DNA from 3 places in the Raoultella sp. genome. Region 2 is predicted to be linked to each of the others. Evidence: predicted binding sites of a transcription regulator. Region 2 holds the regulator's gene; each other region holds the start of a gene.

Region 1 (7,103 bases), on a different contig from region 2:
GTTAATCGATATTGCGCGTTGCCCACCTGATAGCCCGCGACATCGCCGGCTGCATCGGTTCGAGGCAACAAGCGGCGCAACTGAGCAAAATTGGTTTCACACAGGCGCATCATTTCCGGGAAGTCAGGTGTATAACGCTTCATTTTGTCCACTCATTACGTAAATTGTGATAATGCAATTGCAGCCATTGCAAGGCGATGACAGAGGCCGCGTTGTCGATTTTCCCCTCTTCAACCCACTGATAAGCCTGCTCCCGGCTTACCACATGCACCCGGATGTCTTCATTTTCATCCGCCAGACCGTGAATCCCTTTTGCTGTTGTGGCATCGACTTCACCAACCAGAATCGACAGCCTTTCGCTGGTGCCGCCAGGGCTTGCCAGGTAGCTCAGGACCGGTTTTGTCCGTCCGACGAGCAGCCCGGCTTCTTCTACCGCTTCGCGGCGGGCAACGTCCTCGGGGGTTTCACCGTCTTCAATCATACCGGCGACCATTTCAAGTAGCCACGGGCTCTCGCTAGTATCATACGCGGCGATACGGATTTGCTCGACCAGCACCACTTCATCACGTATCGGGTCAAAGGGTAGCAAGACTGCGGCATGCCCGCGCTCAAAAATTTCGCGCGTCACCTCGCCGCTCATCCCACCATTAAACAGGCGATGGCGAAAACGGTATAAATCCAGCGAAAAAAAACCACGATAAAGCGTTTCGCGTGCAATAATTTCTACATCATTTTTAGAGAAGGTGATCCCTTGCTGATTGGGCTTGCTCATTGTCTCTGTCCTGCGCATCCGAAAGTAAGGATTTATAAGCCGTTTGGCTATCGTTTTACAGTCTGTATGTTAGATTGATGCAAATTACCGCCGGATGGCACGTAACGCCAACTTTTTACTGCGGCAGAGTCGATACAATCAGCGAATATATTTAGAATTTGGGCAGCGCTTTATGCTTCACAACAAGGAATGCAAATGAAGAAACTTTTCCCCATCCTCATCGGTCTGGGCCTGACTGGCTTCAGCGCCATGAGCCAGGCAGAAAACCTGATGCAGGTTTATCAGCAGGCGCGCGTCAGCAACCCTGACCTGCGTAAATCAGCAGCCGATCGTGATGCTGCATTCGAGAAGATCAACGAAGCACGTAGCCCGTTACTGCCTCAGCTTGGCCTGGGCGCGGATTATACTTACACCAATGGTTATCGCGACAGCAACGGCGTGAACTCGAACGTCACCAGCGGCTCGCTGCAGTTAACGCAGGTTCTTTTCGATATGTCGAAATGGCGCTCGCTGACGCTACAGGAAAAACAGGCTGGCATTCAGGACGTCACCTATCAGACGGACCAGCAAACGCTGATTCTGAACACCGCGACGGCTTACTTTAACGTTCTGAGTGCGATTGATACGCTTTCCTACACCGAAGCACAGAAACAGGCTATCTACCGCCAGTTGGATCAGACCACCCAGCGCTTTAACGTTGGCCTTGTGGCGATCACCGACGTGCAGAACGCCCGTTCACAGTACGATTCCGTGCTGGCAAACGAAGTGACCGCACGCAATAACCTTGACAACGCGGTAGAAGCGCTACGCCAGGTAACCGGCAACTACTATCCGCAACTGGCATCGCTGAACGTTGGCGGTTTTAAAACCAACAAGCCGCAGACGGTAAATGCGCTGCTGAAGGAAGCAGAAAACCGCAACCTGTCGCTGCTGCAAGCCCGTCTGAGCCAGGACCTCGCCCGCGAGCAAATTCGTCAGGCGCAGGATGGTCATCTGCCGACCTTGAATTTAACCGCCTCAACCGGGATATCGAACACCTCCTACAACGGTTCAAAAACCAACGATCCAACGCGCTATGGCGACACTGATGCCGGGCAGAACAAAATCGGCCTGAATTTCTCGCTGCCGCTGTATCAGGGCGGGATGGTTAACTCGCAGGTGAAACAGGCGCAGTACAACTTCGTTGGCGCCAGCGAACAGCTGGAAAGCGCGCATCGTAGCGTGGTTCAGACCGTTCGTTCTTCCTTTAATAACATCAATGCCTCTATCAGCAGCATCAACGCCTACAAACAGGCAGTGGTCTCTGCACAGAGCTCCCTTGATGCCATGGAAGCAGGTTATTCCGTGGGGACGCGTACCATCGTCGACGTACTGGATGCTACAACGACCCTGTACAACGCCAAGCAGCAGCTCTCCAGCGCACGTTATAATTACCTGATTAACCAACTGAACATTAAATCTGCGCTCGGTACCCTGAACGAACAGGATCTGGTTGCGTTGAATAACACCCTGGGCAAAGCTGTGTCGACCTCGCCAGATAGCGTCGCGCCGGAAACCCCGCAGCAGGATGCTAACGCTGATGGCTACAGCAGTAATGCGGCCCCAGCGGCAACACCGGCTTCGACCCGCGCCACGAAAACCAGCGGCACAAATCCTTTCCGCCAGTAATCGTCATGGCGTCATGGCGCTTCGCTTAACGAATTCCGCTAAGCGAAGCGCTAAACGTAAGGCAACGTAAAGATCCCCTCCTTTCCGCCCCTCTTCGCTTCATTTTCCACCACTCATCCTCTATCCTGAGCGTTAACAAACCGTAATACCACTGGGTCCAGGAAGACAAATATGAAACGGACAAAAAATATTAATCATGCCTCGTTCCGTAAAAGCTGGAGCGCGCGCCATCTGACGCCGGTCGCCCTTGCCGTGACGGCCGTATTTATGCTTGCCGGTTGTGAAAAAACTGACGAGACGGTTTCTCTGTACCAAAACGCCGATGACTGCTCTGCAGCCAACCCGGGGAAAAGCGCAGAATGCACCACTGCTTTCAACAATGCCCAGAAAGAAGCGGTACGTACCGCACCGAAATACGCCACGCGTGAAGATTGCGTCGCTGAATTCGGCGAAGGCCAGTGCCAGCAAACGCCGGCTCAGGCGGGCGTAGCGCCGGAAAACCAGGCGCAGGCGCAAAGCAGCGGCAGCTTCTGGATGCCGCTGATGGCAGGCTACATGATGGGCCGTCTGATGGGTGGCGGCATGGGTGCGCAGCAGCCGCTGTTCAGCTCGAAAAACCCGGCCAGCCCAGCCTATGGTCAGTACACCGATGCCGGTGGTAAGAGCTACGGTGCCGCGCAGCCAGGCCGGACGATGAACGTACCGAAGACGGCGATGGCGCCCAAACCGGCCACCACCAGCACCGTCACTCGCGGTGGGTTTGGTGAATCGGTCGCGAAACAATCCACCATGCAACGCAGCGCGGCGGGCACCACCTCGACTAATCGCTCAATGGGCGGCTAAATCACATGGAAAGAATCAGCATCACGGAGCGCCCGGACTGGCGTGAAAAGGCGACCGAATACGGTTTCAACTTTCATACTATGTATGGCGAGCCGTACTGGAGCGAAGAGGCCTATTACAGACTGACGCTGGCGCAGGTTGAGAAGCTTGAAGAGGTCACCGCCGGGCTGCACCAAATGTGTCTGCAGGCAGTGGAAAAAGTCGTCGCCAGCGATGAGCTGATGGTGAAGTTCCGCATCCCGAAACATACCTGGGGCTTCGTTCGTCAGTCGTGGAAAACCAACCAACCGTCGCTCTACTCACGCCTCGATCTGGCGTGGGACGGCGTAGGCGAGCCGAAGCTGCTGGAGAACAACGCCGACACGCCGACCTCGTTGTATGAAGCCGCTTTCTTCCAGTGGATTTGGCTGGAAGATCAAATGAACGCCGGCCAGTTGCCAGCAGGCAGCGACCAGTTCAACAGTCTGCAGGAAAAGCTGATCGCGCGTTTTGCCGAGCTGCGCGAACAGTTTGGCTTCCAGCTGCTGCATATGGCCTGCTGTCGCGATACCGAAGAAGATCGCGGCACCGTTCAGTATCTGCAGGACTGTGCCGCAGAAGCAGGTGTAGCCACCGAGTTTCTGTATATCGAAGATATCGGCCTGGGTGAAAAAGGTCAGTTTACCGACCTGCAGGATCAGGTTATTGGCAACCTGTTCAAGCTCTACCCGTGGGAGTATATGCTGCGCGAGATGTTCTCCACTAAACTGGAAGACGCGGGCGTGCGCTGGCTGGAACCGGCGTGGAAGAGCATCATTTCGAACAAAGCTCTGCTTCCGCTGCTGTGGGAGATGTTCCCGAACCACCCTAACCTGCTGGCGTCTTACTTCAGCGAAGATGCGCATCCGGAGATGGAGAAGTACGTCATTAAGCCGATCTTCTCCCGTGAAGGAGCCAACGTGTCGATCGTGGAAAACGGCAAAGTGCTAGAGGCGGTAGAGGGTCCCTACGGAGAAGAAGGCACGATCGTGCAGGAGTTTTATCCGCTGCCGAAGTTTGGCGACAGCTACACGCTGATCGGCAGCTGGCTCATCAACGATCAGCCAGCCGGTATCGGCGTACGCGAGGATCGGGCATTAATCACCCAAGATCTGTCGCGTTTCTACCCGCACATTTTCGTCGAATAAGATATCCCCCGGCAGCGCTGACGCCTGCCGGGGTTATCACATTCTCTTCTACGCCCCAATCAGCACCGACAGCATGCTCAGCGATCCCATCTCCATCCCTTCCACCGGAATAGATATCGGCTCTTCGCCGTCCCAGGTGCCCAGAACGTAGAGCAGCGGCAAGAAGTGCTCCGCCGTCGGATTAGAAAGCGATCCGCCCTCATGCGCCAGATAGTTCACCAGCGGATGCTCTGCCACCGGTCCCTTCCAGCTCAGGTTGCTTTTCACGTAGTCATTAAATGATTCTGCCCACGGGTAAGGCGTGCTCTCGCCATGCCAGCGTGCCGTTCTCAGGTTATGCACCACGTTACCGCTCGCCACCAGCATGATACCTTCATCACGTAGTGCCGCCAGCTTACGTCCCATTTCCATATGCCAGGCTGCCGGTTTGGTGCTGTCGATGCTCAGTTGCACCATCGGGATATCCGCATCGGGGTACATTTTTATCAGCACGCCCCATGAGCCATGATCGAAGCCCCAGGCTTCTTTATCCAGGACCACGGGCACCGGCGCCAACAGCTCAACCAGATGCTGCGCCAGTTCAGGAGAACCGGGAGCCGGGTAATGCGTATCGTACAGCGCCTGCGGGAAGCCGCCAAAATCGTGGATCGTCTTCGGCGTTTCCATGGCTGTTACCCCGGTACCGCGAGTAAACCAGTGCGCAGAAACCACAACGATAGCTTTTGGTCGCGGCAATGTTTCGCCCAGCTGCCGCCAGGCGCGGGTATAGATGTTATCTTCCAGCACGTTCATCGGGCTGCCGTGGCCTAAAAACAACGCTGGCATTCGGGTACGGGACATGGTGATATCCTTAAACAGAGGAATTGTGATGCCTTTACATTACGCGTTTTTGCATCAGGATAAACTCAGATAAGCATGATGATGATCGTCAGAAAATTTGAATGTAATTCGCTGTAAAGGGCGACATCTCCCTCTCGCCGTTAGCAGATACTCTGGCTATCATTAATGATAACCATTATCAAAGGAAATGAATGATGTCGTCACCCTTAATATTGACGCTGCTGGCGGGTAGCGCCACATTTATCGGGGCTATTTTTGGCGTTCTGGGCCAGAAGCCGTCCAACCGGCTGCTGGGATTTTCCCTCGGCTTTGCCGCAGGCATCATGCTGCTTATCTCACTGATGGAGATGCTGCCTGCCGCGCTGAACGCGGAAGGGATGTCGCCGCTGCTCGGTTACGGCATGTTTGTCATCGGCCTGCTGGGCTACTTTGCGCTCGACCGTCTTCTGCCACACGCGCATCCGCAGGATCTGATGTCGCCGGGTATACCGCGCCCACGTAACCTTCGCCGAACTGCAATTTTATTGACTCTGGGCATCAGCCTGCACAACTTCCCGGAAGGGATCGCCACCTTTGTGACGGCCAGTAATAACCTCGAGCTGGGAATGGGCGTCGCGCTGGCGGTCGCTTTACACAATATTCCCGAGGGGCTGGCGGTTGCCGGCCCGGTTTATGCCGCCACCGGTTCGCGGCATAAGGCGGTACTCTGGGCGGGCCTTTCCGGGATGGCGGAAATTCTCGGCGGCCTGCTGGCCTGGCTGATCCTCGGTAGCCTGGTGTCACCCGTCGTGATGGGCGCCATTATGGCGGCCGTTGCCGGGATCATGGTGGCGCTGTCAGTTGATGAGCTGATGCCGCTGGCAAAAGAGATCGATCCGCAGAGCAACCCAAGTTATGGCGTGCTGTGCGGGATGTCGGTGATGGGGTTAAGTCTGGTTGCGCTGCAGGCAATGGGCATTGGCTGATGACAAAAACAACAAAGCCCACGCGGAGGTGGGCTTTGCCATGACGCGGGGCCACAATCAGCTGGCTTTACGCTCATGTTCGCGGCGATAGGCCACCAGATCTTCAATGGTGACTACGGCCATATTATGCTTCTGCGCGAACGCAATGCACTCCGGCGCGCGCGCCATCGAGCCATCGTCGTTCGTCAGTTCACACAGCACGCCAGCCGGCTTAAAGCCCGCCAGCGTCACCAGGTCGATGGTCGCTTCAGTGTGACCGCCACGGGTCAGCACGCCGCCAGGCTGTGCGCGCAGCGGGAAGACATGACCAGGACGGTTAAGGTCAGAAGGTTTAGCGCCATCTGCAATAGCCGCGCGCACGGTGGTCACACGGTCAGCAGCGGAAACGCCAGTGGTGACGCCTTCTGCAGCTTCGATGGTCACAGTAAAGCCGGTGCCGTATGCACTGGTGTTGTTTTCCACCATCATCGGCAGGTCAAGCTGCTTACGGCGTTCATCGGTCAGGCACAGACAGACAATGCCGCTGCCGTGGCGAATGGTCAGCGCCATCTGCTCGACGGTCATGGTTTCGGCGGCGAAAATCATGTCGCCTTCGTTTTCACGGTCTTCATCATCAAGCACCATCACACCGCGGCCTTCGCGCAGTGCATTTAAAGCGTGTTCCACACGTTCAAAAGCGGTACCAAAAGAAGAAAGGAGCGTCTGATTCATGGTAAATAAACCTCATTAAAATTATGGTTACCAGAATCAGGGCAGTCTTAGGAGCGCCGGTTTAGCGGCAAAAGTCAACGCAAGCGGATCGAGACCCGACTGAGCCGTTACTCTCTCCCATCCGGACTTTAACCGTCG
Region 2 (7,103 bases):
CCATAGGTCGGGGTATAGACGGTTATAAAATAAAATGTGGTTGTCGTCATCGCCACCAGCAGAGTGCCAGCGCCGATGATGCGCCAGTTTTTAGCCATCGTGGTGAAAATCTCCTGGGTGTCAGGACGATGGGTCCGATGTAAAAAGGCTTCCGTTTCCTGGAGCGAGCGGCGTAAAACAAAAATTAGCGGAATAATCATACAGCCAATAAAGAAGGGGATCCGCCAGCCCCATTCGGAAATCTCATCGTGCCCCAGCGTGGCGTTCAGAGCGTAGCCAATCAGTGCAGCAAAGACGATCGCCACCTGTTGGCTGGCAGACTGCCAGCTGGTATAGAAGCCTTTATTTCCTGGCGTGGCGATCTCAGAGAGATAAACGGAAACCCCGCCTAACTCCACGCCAGCGGAAAACCCCTGTAGCAACCGCCCCAGTAAAACCAACACTGGTGCCAGGATGCCGATGGTTTGATAACCGGGAACCAGGGCGATCAGCAGCGTGCCACAGCCCATGATCGCCAGGGTCACCATTAGCCCTTTGCGTCGACCGATTCTGTCGATATAGGCGCCCAGCACAATAGCCCCGATAGGGCGCATCAAAAAACCGGAGCCAAAAACGGCAAAGGTCAACATTAATGCGGCGAACTCACTCTCCGCCGGGAAGAAGGTCTTTGCGATATAGGTAGCGTAAAAACCGAACAGAAAAAAGTCGAACTGTTCGAGGAAATTACCGCTGGTCACACGCAGTATTGCGCCGAAGGTTCCGGCGCGCGATGTGGATTGAGTCATAGGGTTTGCTCTCCATTGTCTTTATCTTGTATTTATAGAGGTAAGAGTGTGTGGGTTAGTCGCCAGCGACCCCCGTTTGCTTTCCACGGCGCTTCTCTATCGCCCATTTGAGTAAAGAAGCGCAGCGGTAAAATCCGTGGGCAAATTTTCCGTAAGGGATAGTCAAAAAGAGTGCCATGACCACGCCGAGATGGATGGCGAGCAGAATACCCATCCACGATGTTTCTCTCCCCGCCAGTAGTCCCAGGCCAGTCAGACTGGTCAGCAACAGCAGCAATATAAAGCCGCGATCCATCGGCTTCTGCCGCGGGTCGCCATGCAGCGCTGAGCGTTTCAGATTCAGCCACAGCAGGCCCGCCGGGCCGACAACAAGACCAATACCGCCCAGCGTGCCGAGGAGCACCGGAACGCTGAAAAACGGGTAGGGCGCTTCCCAACCGGCGAAGTAGTGATATCCCGTCGCAACCAGGGTAGCAGTGAAACAGAGCATAAAACCGTAGAAGGTGAAGTGGTGAAAGCGACGGCGCATTAACGTAAAGGCATCATCCGCTTCGTTACAGCCCTTGCCGTGTCCGCCATCAAGATATTTCAGCGTCAACGCGTTGTGTGAGGCCTCGGCAATGTCTGCGGAGCGCGGCGTGCCGGGAGAGATCTCTCGCCAGAAGCGGACAACGCCCGCCATGAGCAAACCGATCGCCACAATAAACACCGAACCAAACATCCACGCCAGCAGACTGTGCGGGAAGATTTGGTAGAAATCGCCCGCTAAAGGGGGATGAATCAGCGAGCCTTTCAACCCCATCGCGAGGAGTAAAAAGAGAATCAGGCCAAAGACCAGCGTCAGCGTAACGGTCACGCCCGCCCGGCGATACAGCGCGCCGAAAGCGGCTGGTTGGGCATAATGTTGATACGTTTCCAGCCTGACTTCTGCCATCGCCTTCGGCACGTTAATCGCAAATTCATGCGGCGGCGCGTACTGACAGGCATGCAGACAGGCACCGCAGTTGTGGCACAGGTTCGCCAGATAATTAATATCTGCTTTACCGAATTCAAGGCGCTGGGTCATCGCCGGGAACACCGCGCAAAAGCCTTCACAATAGCGACAGGCATTACAGACCTGCATGACGCGTTCGACTTCTGCTTCTGGCTCGCTAAGAATTTGAGCCTCGATGATTAATTTCTCAAGCGGCTTCATGGTGCGCCTCCTTACCTGCGGCCAGGGCGGCCTCTTTGCCGGCGATACGCCCAAAGGTCGTGCCGATAGACATGCCAACGCCTGCGGTATAGCCTTTACCAAGCACGTTGCCGGCCATCATCTCGCCAGCAACGAACAGATTGCGGCTTGGCTGTCCGGCGAAGTGAACCGCCGCATGTTCATTCACTTTCAGCCCCAGATAGGTGAAAGTTATCCCCGGTCTCAGGGCATATCCGTAGTAAGGCGGGGTATCGATCGGGCGTGCCCAGTGAGTTTTCGGCGGCGTCAGACCGGCCGTTACGCAGTTATCAAGGGTGGTATGATCGAATTGTCCCGGCTGGCAGGCCTGATTGTATTGATTCACCGTGTGGGTAAAGCGCATAGCATCCAGGCCTAGCTGGCGGGCCAGTTCTTCCAGCGTATTAGCCTGCGCGCCAGGGAAAACCGGCGGCATAAAGTGGCCGATCGCTTTACTGTCGATAATGGAATAACCAATTTGCCCCGGCTGGTGGGCAACAAGACGTCCCCAGATGGCGTAACGCTTCGGCCAGAAATCTTCGCCTTCATCATAAAAGCGATCCGCGTCACGGTTAACCACCACCCCTAACGAGACACAGTCCACGCGGGTACAGATGCCACCGTCATACAGCGGTGCTCTGGCATCAATCGCCACGCAGTGCGACTGAGAGGGATCGCCGATAATATCTGCACCAGCATCGATCATAAATTTGAGCAGTACCCCCTGATTAAAGCGGGTGCCGCGAATGAGAAAGTTATCGGCAGGCCACTCGCCGCGCGCGTTTTCCCCCCAGGCTTCACGGAGCCATTGGCGGTTGGATTCGAAACCACCGGCAGCAAGTACGCAGGATTTGGCGGCAATGCGCTCCTCTCCCGCGATGGCTGCGACAAACGTGCCGTTGCGTAGCTCAAGCGCCTGCACCGGCGTATTGTAACGAATTTGTACGCCCAGCTTTTCCGCGCTCCGGTAGTAGGCATTCACCAGGGCTTTGCCGCCACCCATGAAGAACGCATTGGTCCGCGCCACGTGCAGTGCCCCGGAGAGGGGAGGCTGAAAGTTAACGCCGTGCTGGCGCATCCAGTCGCGACATTGCGACGAGGTGCGGATCACCAGACGCGCCAGCGCTTCATTGGTATTGCCTTCGGTGACTCGCCAGAGATCCTGCCAGAATTCCTCTTCGGTATAGCTGTCCACCAGCACATCCTGCGGCGCATCGTGCATGCAGCGTAAATTGCGGGTATGCTGGGAATTTCCCCCGCGCCATTCGCGTGGGGCAGCCTCAAGCAACAGCACCGACGCTCCTGCTTCGCGGGCGGTTAAGGCGGCACATAACGCGGCATTGCCTCCGCCAATCACCAGTACATCAACCATCGTAGACTCCATTACTCTTTAACCAATTGTTAAATCTGTAATTGAAATGTATACGCAGGAGTTGTGTGGGCGCTATGCTGCTCGGCTAAAGACCTCTTTAGTTGGCGTAAAGAGTGGCCCCAGGCCAGTGGCCAGTTTCCACCAGCTGGCGCATGACTTTGCTGAGCACCACGCGGGCGGCGAGGCCTGCCGGAGTGAGCTCATCGTCAGACAGGCTCACTAAAAAGTTGGGGCGACTGAGTATCGGGTTATGGACGCCGATCACTCTTAATGCCTCTTTATCAAGGTGGGAAATTGCAGCCCCGGGCTGCAGTGTCGCTCCAAGACCGCTGCGCACGGCGCGCATCAGTAGGGTCAGACCATCAATTTCGGCGGCAATGTCCAGCTTCAGGGCATGTTCCTGGCTGATAGCCTCTAGCCTGCCGCGCAGGCCGTGACCCTGACTGGGCATAATCAGGGGAATATTCGCCAGCTGCGAGGGGGAAATGGTGTCGTCAGCAATCTCGGTCAGTACGGCGTAGGTTCCAATCAAAAATAGCCGTTCTTCGAGGATGGGTCTGGCGCTCCAGCGCAGGATTTTCTCTTTCTGGAAAACGACGGCTAAATCAATTTGGCGGGTGTTGATCATTCGTTCCAGATTGCCGGAGAGACTTTCCACGACGTGCAGGCGCACATCAGCATAGCTTTCCCGCATCGCATTAATAAAAGGCATCCCCAGTATTGATGCGGTGCTGGGAGCCATGCCGACGCTGACGTGCCCGGACAGGCGAGCTTCCCGGGCAGCAAGGATCGCATCATCAGCATGGCGTAGCGCCAGCTGCGCCTGAGAGTAAAAGGCCAGGCCAGCATTGGTGGGAGTGACGCCGCGTGAGGTGCGCTGCAGCAGGCGAATGGAGAGTTCATTTTCCAGGCGTGTCATTTGCTGGCTGAGCGCCGAGACGCCAATATTGAGATCGAGCGCAGCGCTGCCCATGCTGCCGGTTTCCACAATCCGGACGAAGTAACGTAGCTGACGAAGTTCCATGTCGATTCTCGGGTAAGACGGAAAGGAATTTCACAGTAAAGCAACATCGCCCGGGAGGGAAGGTCGAGCGGCAGATTCCACGCATAAAAAAAGCCAACTGTCAGGTTGGCTTTTTGCGCTTAACGCGGCAGGAAAATTACTTTTCCTGCGCGTCGTGTGCATGTTCATCTTCACGGCAGTCGCCTTCCGCACAGTGACCGTAAAGGTACAGGCTGTGGTTGGTCAGGCGGATGCCATGACGGTGGGCGATTTCACGCTGACGCGCTTCGATAGACTCATCGCTGAATTCGATCACTTTGCCACAATCGAGGCAAATAAGGTGATCGTGATGATGCTGCTGGGTCAGTTCGAAAACAGATTTACCGCCTTCGAAGTTGTGGCGAGTCACAATGCCAGCATCGTCGAACTGGTTCAGCACGCGATAAACAGTAGCGAGACCAATCTCTTCACCCATGTCGATCAGGCGCTTGTATAAATCTTCCGCACTGACGTGATGGTTATCCGGTTCCTGCAGGACTTCCAGGATTTTTAATCGTGGAAGTGTGACTTTCAGGCCAGCCTTCTTTAATGCGGTATTGTTGTCAGTCATGCGGAATCTGTCCTGTTGCTAAACGATCTACTTCCATCAGCGGAAGTAATACAGAGAATCACCCGATGCAATGCGTCTCATTATAGAACTGCCATCGTCAAATGAAAACTGCAAGTATCGGGCCTTGTATGCTGTCAAAAACGAGGCACCAGCTACAAACTGCGTCACCTGACCTCGTTAAATCAGAGGACATTGTACAGATATGTGATTAAAAGTTAAAAACTTGTAGCTATTTGTTTGATTGCTTCTATCTATTAATGCGGCGAAAATTTATGATAACGCCACACAATCATCCGGCATCAGGCGTTTTTGATCTCTTCGAGGTGCAGTTCTTCAGCGACCTGCTTAACCCATTTATCCACGCGTTCGTTGGTCAGTTCCGGCTGGCGGTCTTCATCGATAGCCAGACCGACAAAATGATCGTCATCCGCCAGGCCTTTAGAGGCTTCAAAATGATAGCCCGCAGTTGGCCAGTGGCCAACGATGGTGGCGCCGTGCGGCTCAATGATATCGCGGATGGTGCCCAGCGCGTCACAGAAGTATTCCGCGTAGTCTTCCTGATCGCCGCAGCCAAACAGCGCAACCAGTTTACCGTTAAAGTCGACCTCTTCCAGCGTCGGGAAAAAATCATCCCAGTCGCACTGAGCTTCACCGTAGTACCAGGTCGGAATGCCGAGCAGCAGGATATCGTAGGCTTGCAGATCTTCTTTACTGCTCTTGGCAATGTCGTGAACATCAGCAACATCTTTACCAAGCTGCTTCTGAATCATTTTTGCAATATTCTCGGTGTTGCCCGTGTCGCTGCCAAAAAAGATGCCGATGATTGCCATGAGTAAAATAACCTCTTGAAACTTAATGATGTGGTAGTGGCGTAATGCCCGCAGATAAAGGCAATCATAGCAGAACAGGGGAGGGCGCGGAAACAGCAATCACGCCCGACTGCACACTCTGCTACATGAAAGTCTTTTTTTTAAGGATTTTCAGGCTTTGTCCCAACCGCGCAGGGTTGCCAGCTGGTTCATTAGCATCTCTTCGATCAAATCGCTGCGGTTCATATTGCGAGCTTCCGCCAGTTCGTTGAGCGCATCAACCGCTTCAGCGTTGAGCTTTAACTCCACACGCTTCAGGCCGCGAACTTTATCGCGTTTGAGCTGATTGCGTTTATTTATGCGCAGTTGTTCATCGCGCGAAAGCGGATTGGTCTTTGGTCTACCCGGGCGACGCTCGGTTGCGAACAAATCTAATGTCGTACGGTCCGTTTGTTCTTTTGCCATGATTCAGAGTGACTTCGGGGAAACAAGTTGCCGGGCTATAGCCGACACAGATAGCGCGCCATAATACATCAGGCGAACCGCTGCGCCAACGACCGCGGGCATTCTGCAGCGCGGTCGGGCAGTTTTTAGTCAGTTAAGCCTGCAAAGCGGTTAGATAGCGACGAATAGCGCGCAGGACGGCTTCCGGTTTCTCCGCATGTACCCAGTGGCCGGCACCGGCGATGACGTGCGCCCGCGCCTGCGGGAACTGGGCGAGCAGGGTATCGCGGTAGTCATCGGTGACGTAGGGAGAGTTGCCCCCCGGAATGAACAAGGTCGGATGGGGCCAGGCGGGAACCGTGTGCCAGCCCACGATGTGCGGATATTGATCCCATAATACCGGCACATTAAAGCGCCACTGGCCGTCAACAAAAGATTTCAGCAGAAACTGAATTACGCCTTCTTCCTGTAGATGTTCCCGCATCACTGCGGCCGCCTGCTGACGAGACGCGGCACCAGCGTCGGTGACGGCATTAATGGCGTTGAAAATTTCATCATGGCGACGCACGTGGTAGTCCACCGGGGCAATATCAATGGCGACCAGGCCAGCGATGCGCTCCGGTGCCAGCGCGGTGAGCGCCATGACCGCTTTCCCCCCCATCGAATGACCAATAAAGGTGGCTTTCTCGATCTGCCGATCGTCAAGAGTATCGATCAGATCCTGCGCCATCGCCGCGTAGGTCATCTCCGGTGAACGGGGGGAAAGACCGTGGTTACGCATATCTACCTGCAAAATATCGTAGTCGTTCACCAGGTCGCGGGCGAGGATGCCCAGGTTGTCGAGACTACCAAACAGACCGTGAACCA
Region 3 (7,103 bases), on a different contig from region 2:
GCCTGGCTGCCGCTGGATACCGGGTATCCTGACGATCGCCTGCGTATGATGCTGGAGGACGCCCGCCCGTCGCTGCTGATTACCGCAGACGATCAGTTGACCCGCTTTAGCGATATTGCGGGTCTTGAAACTCTGTGTTATCAACAGCCGCTGGCGGCGGGCGATGACACCCCGTTGGCGCTCTCGCAGCCGGAACATACGGCGTACATCATCTTTACCTCTGGCTCCACCGGACGCCCGAAAGGGGTGATGGTCGGGCAAACTGCGATCGTGAACCGCCTGCTGTGGATGCAAAATCACTATCCGCTGACCGCCGAAGATGTGGTGGCGCAGAAAACGCCGTGCAGCTTTGATGTGTCGGTATGGGAGTTCTGGTGGCCGTTTATTTCCGGCGCACAGTTGGTGATGGCCGAGCCGCAAGCCCATCGCGATCCGCAGGCGATGCAGCAATTCTTTGCCCGCTACGGGGTAACCACCACCCACTTTGTGCCGTCAATGCTGGCAGCTTTCGTGGCCTCGCTGGATGCTGAAAACGTGGCGACCTGCCGGACGCTGAAGCGCGTCTTCTGCAGTGGCGAAGCGTTACCTGCCAACCTGTGCCGCGAATGGGAAGTCTTGACCGGCGCGCCGCTGCATAACCTCTATGGTCCAACTGAAGCGGCGGTGGACGTGAGCTGGTATCCGGCCTGTGGGGCGGAGCTGGCGGCGGTCACCGGCAACAGCGTACCGATCGGCTGGCCAGTATGGAATACCGGACTGCGTATTCTCGATGCGAATCTGCGGCCGGTTCCGCCGGGCGTTGCCGGCGATTTATATTTGACCGGCATTCAGCTGGCGCAGGGATATCTGGGCCGCCCGGATCTGACCGCTTCGCGCTTCATTGCCGACCCGTTTGCCGCCGGTGAACGGATGTACCGCACCGGGGACGTGGCTCGCTGGCTGGATAACGGTGCGGTGGAATACCTCGGGCGCAGCGACGATCAGCTGAAAATTCGCGGACAGCGTATTGAGCTGGGCGAAATCGACCGCGTCATGTCTGCGCTGCCGGACGTTGCCCTGGCGGTGACCAACGCCTGCGTTTTCAATCAGGCGGCGGCGATCGGCGGCGATGCCCGCCAGCTGGTCGGTTACCTGGTGTCGGAGTCGGGGCTGCCGCTGGATACGGCAGCGCTGAAAACGCGCCTTACTGAACAGCTGCCGCCGCATATGCTGCCGGTGGTACTGATTCAACTGGCGGAACTGCCGCTAAGCGCCAACGGCAAGCTGGATCGCAAAGCGCTGCCGCTGCCGACGCTCGGCAACGAACAGCGAGGTCGCCCGCCGGAACCGGGGATGGAAACCACCGTTGCGCAGGCGTTCAGTCGGCTGCTGAGCTGTGAAGTGAACGATATTGAAGCCGATTTCTTCGCCCTCGGCGGTCATTCTCTGCTGGCGATGCGCCTGGCGGCGCAGCTCAGCCGCGAGCTGGGATGCCAGGTGACGCCAGGGCAGGTGATGGTCGCCTCGACGGTGGGGAAACTGAGCGCGCTGCTGGGATCCGATCTCAGCGATGAGCAGGCGCAACGCCTGGGCTTTGATGCGATTCTGCCGCTACGCGTTAGCGAAGGGCCGACGCTGTTCTGCTTCCATCCGGCTTCGGGTTTTGCCTGGCAATTCAGCGTGCTGGCCCGTTATCTTAGCCCGCGCTGGTCGATCACCGGCATTCAGTCACCGCGTCCGGAAGGGCCGATGATGAACGCGGCAAACCTCGATGAAGTGTGCGAACAGCATCTGCAGACCCTGCTGGCGCAGCAACCGCACGGGCCCTATTACCTGTTTGGCTATTCCCTCGGCGGGACGCTTGCACAGGGGATTGCCGCCCGCTTACGCCAGCGCGGCGAAGCGGTGGCGTTCCTGGGCTTGCTGGACACCTGGCCGCCGGAGACGCAGAACTGGGCGGAGAAAGAGGCTAACGGTCTGGACCCGGAAGTGCTGGCCGAGATTGCACGTGAACGAGAAGCCTTCCTTGCTGCCCAGCAGGGACAGGCTTCCGGTGAGCTGTTCCGTGTCATCGAGGGCAACTATGGCGATGCGGTACGCCTGCTGACCACCGCGCATAGTGCGAAGTTTGATGGCAAGGCGACACTGTTTGTGGCGGAGAAAACGCGTCCGGCGGGGATGGATCCGCAGGCGGTATGGGGCCCCTGGGTGGGTGAACTGGAGGTCTTTAGCCAGAACTGCGCCCACGTGGACATTATCTCCCCGCAGGCCTTCGCATCGATTGGTCCGGTCGTGCGGGAGATATTGGGGTAAGGATAGATAAACTCCCGGGTTACGGCGCAAGCGCCTTACCCGGGCTACGGTTTCTGCACGATTGTGTAGCCCGGCTAAGCGCAGCGCGAGCCGGGAGTGTGGCCGTCATGGAACTCACTACCGGCGCCCCAGCGGTACCACCAGAGGGGTATGGGCGACCGGATCGTCGATGATCATGCAGCGCAGGCCGTAAATCTGCTCGATCAATTCGGCGGTGACAATCTCTTTTGGCGCCCCCTCGGCAATGATTTTACCCTCGCGCAAGGCAATCAGATGTGTTGCGTAGCGGCAGGCCTGGTTGAGGTCGTGCAGTACCGCCGCCAGGGTATATCCCTTCTCGCGATTCAGCTCACTCAGCAGCTCCAGCAGGTCGATTTGATGGCTGATATCCAGCCAGGTGGTGGGCTCGTCGAGTAGCATAATGGCCGTTTCCTGCGCCAGCACCATCGCAATCCAGGCCCGCTGCCGTTGGCCGCCGGAGAGCGTATCGACACTTTGTCGTGCCAGGTCGGTTATTCCGGTCGCCCCCATGGCGCTGTTGACCGCCTCATCATCCTCTTTACGCCAGCGGGTAAACAGCGGCTGATGCGGATAGCGGCCGCGCGCCACCAGCTCCTGAACGGTAATATCCCCCGGCGTAGTGGCATTTTGCGCCAGCAGACCGATACGCTTCGCCACCTCTTTGCTGGCATAGCGCTGGATCTGCTCACCGTCGAGATAGACATGGCCGCTGGCCGGCGTCATCAGGCGACTCAGGGTACGCAGCAGCGTCGATTTCCCGCAGCCGTTAGGGCCAATGATCGCGGTGAAATGGCCGTCAGGAATGGTCACATTCAGCGATTCGGCGATGGTCTTTTTGCCGTACGCCAGGGTTAGCTGGTCGCCGCGCAAACGGGTCGTTTCGGCGGTCATTTTTTGCGGGACTCCTGAATTAACAGCGCGATGAGATAGATGCCGCCGAGGCTGACGGTCATCACTCCCACCGGTAATTGATAGGGCATAAACAGGCGCTGGGCGCTGTAGTCAGCCAGCGCTAGCAGCAGCGCGCCGCAGAGCGCCGATTGGGTTAGCCCCCAGCGCGCGGTGCCGCTCAGGCGACGGGCGATATGCGGCGCGACCAGGGCGATAAACGAGATCGGTCCGGCTAACGCGGTGGCAGCGGCGGTCAGCACCACGCCCACCAGCATCATCAGCAGGCGCGAACGTTCCACCCGCACGCCGAGCGCGCAGGCGGTATCGTCGCCCATCTCCAGCAGGCGCATGCGACGCGCCAGCAGCGCCGCCGCGACCAGCATCAGCACAATCAGCGGCGCCGAGGGCCAGGTTTTGCTCCAGGTCAGGCCATTGAGCGAGCCGGCATTCCATAGTCCGGCAGAGAGAGCGGTCTCCAGCGAGGCGCGCAGCAGCAGCCAGGTATTGAAGGCCACCAGCATGGCGCGAACGCCGATGCCGATAATAATCAGGCGGAACGTTTCGATGCCGTTGCGCCAGGCCAGCAGCCACACCACCAGCGCGGTCAACACGCCGCCGGTCATCGCCGCCAGCGCAATCGCCGCCAGGTTCTGGCCGAACATCACTATCGCCACCAGCACGCCGCTCCAGGCGCCGGTGTTGAAGCCCATCACGTCCGGGCTGCCCAGCGGGTTACGCATCAGCGACTGAAAAATGGCGCCGCTGACGCCAAGCCCCGCACCGATCAGCAGGGCCATCAGCACCCGCGGCAGTCGCCATTCGGTGACCACCATAGTGATGTTACGTGGCGCATCGCCCAGCAGAGCGGAAAGCACCTGCTCGACGCTTAACGGCACCAGCCCACTGCCGAGGCCCCAGAGGGAGACCAGCAGGCTGGCGGCCAGCAGAATCAGACAGCTGAGTAGCAGTCGGCGGGAAGGGGCGATCATACTGCACCTCCGCGCGGCTGACGGCGCACCAGCCAAATCAGCACCGGCGCGCCGATAAAGGCACTGACCACCGAGACTCGCAGTTCGCCGGGGACCAGCAGGCGACCCAGTACATCGGCAAACAGCAGCAGAGCAGGGGTGGCCAGTAAGGTGACCGGCAACGACCAGCGATGGTCAGCGCCGACCAGCCAGCGCGACATATGCGGCATCATCAGGCCGATAAAGGCTATCGGGCCAACCACCGCCGTGGCGCTACCGCAGAGCACGGTAATCGCCAGCAGGCCGATAACCTGCGTACGGGCGACCCGGCTACCGAGCGCAGTAGCGGTATCGCTGCCGAGACTCAGGCTGTTCAACGCCCGGCTTAATAGCAGCGTCACGGCGGCGGCAATCACCACCGGCAGGAGGACGATTTTCAGCGTCTGCAGGGTGCGGATATCCAGCGAGCCGGCCTGCCAGAAACGTAGCTGGTCATAGACATCAGGATTGAGGAGCGCAATCCCGTTGGAGAGCCCTTCCAGCACGGCCGCCAGCGCCACACCGGCTAGCGTCAGACGTACCGGGCTGAGCTGACCGCCGCCCTGACTGCCGGTAAAGGCCACCAGCAGCGAGGCGCCAAACGCGCCGCAAAACGACATCAGCAGCTGTTCCTGCGGGGAGTGGATGCCAAACAGCGCGGCACCCAGCACAATCGCGAAGCTGGCGCCAGAGTTCACCCCGAGAATGCCGGGGTCGGCAAGGGGATTACGCGTCAGAGTCTGCATCAGCGATCCTGCCAGGCCCAGCGCGGCGCCGGCCAGCAGTCCCGCCAGGGTTCGCGGCAACCGGGCGTCCAGCACGATCGTACAGTCGGCACTCTGACAGGTACCGGAAAAAGCCTCCACGACGACGCTCACTGGAAGAGGTTTGGCGCCAATCAGCAGGCTGAGAGCGATAGCAAAGGCTAAAACGAGTAACAGACCCGGTACGGCAACGGCGCGCACCGTGGTCGTAGAAAACGACATAATTCACATCCCTGACATGATAATGATAGTAATTATCGTTATCGATTCTATTCAGTTATGTTAGCATGGCGGCCCACAAGAATGGTATACGCAAAATCATTCAGAATGCATCGCGGCGGCAAACGCACGCTTGCCTGGAAGTATCGCTAACCGTATGACCGGGCTAAGGAAGTACTGCCAATAAGCACGCTGCCTGAACGATCGCGCGTTGATGGAAAAGAATAACAAGGCGCTGTCATGAACCGACAATCCCGGCTGCTGAACCTTAGTCTGCTGCAAACCCATCCGGCGTTTCGCGCCGTCTTTATCGCCCGTTTTATCTCGATCCTGTCGCTCGGCCTGCTGGGCGTGGCGATTCCGGTCCAAATCCAGATGATGACCCACTCTACCTGGCAGGTGGGGCTCTCGGTCACTTTGACCGGCTGCTCCATGTTTGTTGGCCTGATGGTCGGCGGTGTGCTGGCGGATCGCTATGAGCGGAAACGTTTGATTCTGCTGGCGCGAGGGACCTGCGGTGTGGGGTTTGTCGGTCTGAGCCTCAACGCGCTGCTGCCTGAGCCGTCGCTCATCGCTATCTATCTGCTGGGTATCTGGGACGGTTTTTTTGCTTCGCTGGGCGTGACGGCGCTGCTGGCGGCGACGCCGGCGCTGGTCGGGCGTGAAAACCTGATGCAGGCCGGCGCGATCACCATGCTGACGGTGCGTCTGGGTTCGGTGATTTCGCCGCTGATCGGCGGTCTGCTGCTGGCCACCGGCGGGGTGGCCTGGAACTATGGCCTGGCGGCGGCGGGTACGTTTATCACCACCCTGACCCTGCTGAGGTTGCCGCGGCTACCGCCACCGCCGCAACCGCGGGAACACCCGCTAAGGTCATTGCTGGCGGGGCTGAAGTTCCTCTTCAATAGCCCGCTGATTGGCGGCATTGCCCTGTTGGGCGGCCTGCTGACCATGGCGAGCGCGGTGCGGGTGCTTTACCCGGCGCTGGCCGACGGCTGGCAGATGTCGGCCTCGCAGATTGGTTTGCTGTATGCCGCTATTCCGCTGGGGGCAGCGCTGGGGGCGTTGACCAGCGGTCAACTGGCACAAACGGCAAAACCGGGCGCCCTGATGCTAATGACTACCGTCGGCTCATTTGTCGCCATCGCGCTGTTCAGCCTGATGCCGTTCTGGGCGCTGGGCGCGCTGTGTCTGGCCCTGTTTGGCTGGCTGAGCGCAATCAGCTCTCTGTTGCAGTACACCCTGATTCAGACCCAGACGCCGGAAGCGATGCTCGGGCGAATTAACGGCCTGTGGACCGCGCAGAACGTCACTGGTGATGCCATTGGCGCCGCGTTGCTGGGCGGGCTGGGGGCGATGATGACCCCGGTAGCGTCGGCGAGCGCCAGCGGTTGGGTGCTGGTGATTGTCGGCGTAATACTGATGGGACTGCTGCGGGAGTTGCGTCGCTTCCAGCGCCCTGAGACGGTCAGCGAAAGTTAAAGGCGGTGAAATTTCCCGGCCAGGCGCTGCGCCTGCCGGGAATGAAGATTAGCCGAAGAGGGTAGCGAGGCGTTGCAGCACCAGCATGGCACTGTAGTAATCGAGACGGAATGTTTCTGTACCGAGCGGATAGAGGCGTTTGTTCTCTACCGCCGGGAGGTGCGCCAGCAGCGGGTTGGCGTAAATGGCCGCCGCATCTTTATCGTCGCCAGCGAACAGGAACAGGCTTTTGCCATTCAGGCCAGCGGCTAAATTCTCGCCGCCCAGCTGGATAATGTCATGGCGTTTTCCCTGGCTCTGGCTGGTATGCAGACCGGCAGGCAAAGTCGCCAGCGTGAAGCCCAGTTGTTCAAGCATCTGGCCCTGAGCGGATTCCGGCGTCCACAGGTTGGCGCTGTGGGCGGCGGCGGTATAGACCAGTGCGCTC

The links. The regulator Fur, encoded in region 2, represses iron uptake genes when iron is present. The targets are predictions, from matches to a motif close to ATAATAATGAGAACNACTATCAA.
Region 1: a site for Fur is predicted at 5,449-5,471, ahead of zupT (zinc transporter ZupT). Genes of this name have one in related genera too.
Region 3: a site for Fur is predicted at 5,214-5,236, ahead of fepD (Fe(3+)-siderophore ABC transporter permease). Genes of this name have one in related genera too.

The regions. Positions count from the first base shown of each region.
Region 1 is NZ_JBCNNS010000004.1:56,531-63,633, reverse strand. Features, by position in the region: gene ACZAHD_RS01325 (DUF1249 family protein) at 1-143, opposite strand, end outside; gene nudF (ADP-ribose diphosphatase) at 140-772, opposite strand; gene tolC (outer membrane channel protein TolC) at 968-2,440, shown strand; gene ACZAHD_RS01310 (DUF1190 family protein) at 2,612-3,283, shown strand; gene ACZAHD_RS01305 (glutathionylspermidine synthase family protein) at 3,289-4,449, shown strand; gene ygiD (4,5-DOPA-extradiol-dioxygenase) at 4,498-5,289, opposite strand; gene zupT (zinc transporter ZupT) at 5,484-6,254, shown strand; gene ribB (3,4-dihydroxy-2-butanone-4-phosphate synthase) at 6,312-6,965, opposite strand; FMN riboswitch at 7,071-7,103, opposite strand, start outside.
Region 2 is NZ_JBCNNS010000017.1:43,603-50,705, forward strand. Features, by position in the region: gene tcuC (tricarballylate/proton symporter TcuC) at 1-785, opposite strand, end outside; gene tcuB (tricarballylate utilization 4Fe-4S protein TcuB) at 841-1,980, opposite strand; gene tcuA (FAD-dependent tricarballylate dehydrogenase TcuA) at 1,967-3,370, opposite strand; gene tcuR (tricarballylate utilization LysR family transcriptional regulator TcuR) at 3,468-4,394, opposite strand; gene fur (ferric iron uptake transcriptional regulator) at 4,531-4,983, opposite strand; gene fldA (flavodoxin FldA) at 5,283-5,813, opposite strand; gene ybfE (LexA regulated protein) at 5,964-6,257, opposite strand; gene ybfF (esterase) at 6,391-7,103, opposite strand, start outside.
Region 3 is NZ_JBCNNS010000028.1:12,502-19,604, forward strand. Features, by position in the region: gene entF (enterobactin non-ribosomal peptide synthetase EntF) at 1-2,292, shown strand, start outside; gene fepC (iron-enterobactin ABC transporter ATP-binding protein) at 2,410-3,204, opposite strand; gene fepG (iron-enterobactin ABC transporter permease) at 3,201-4,193, opposite strand; gene fepD (Fe(3+)-siderophore ABC transporter permease) at 4,190-5,197, opposite strand; gene entS (enterobactin transporter EntS) at 5,435-6,676, shown strand; gene fepB (Fe2+-enterobactin ABC transporter substrate-binding protein) at 6,725-7,103, opposite strand, start outside.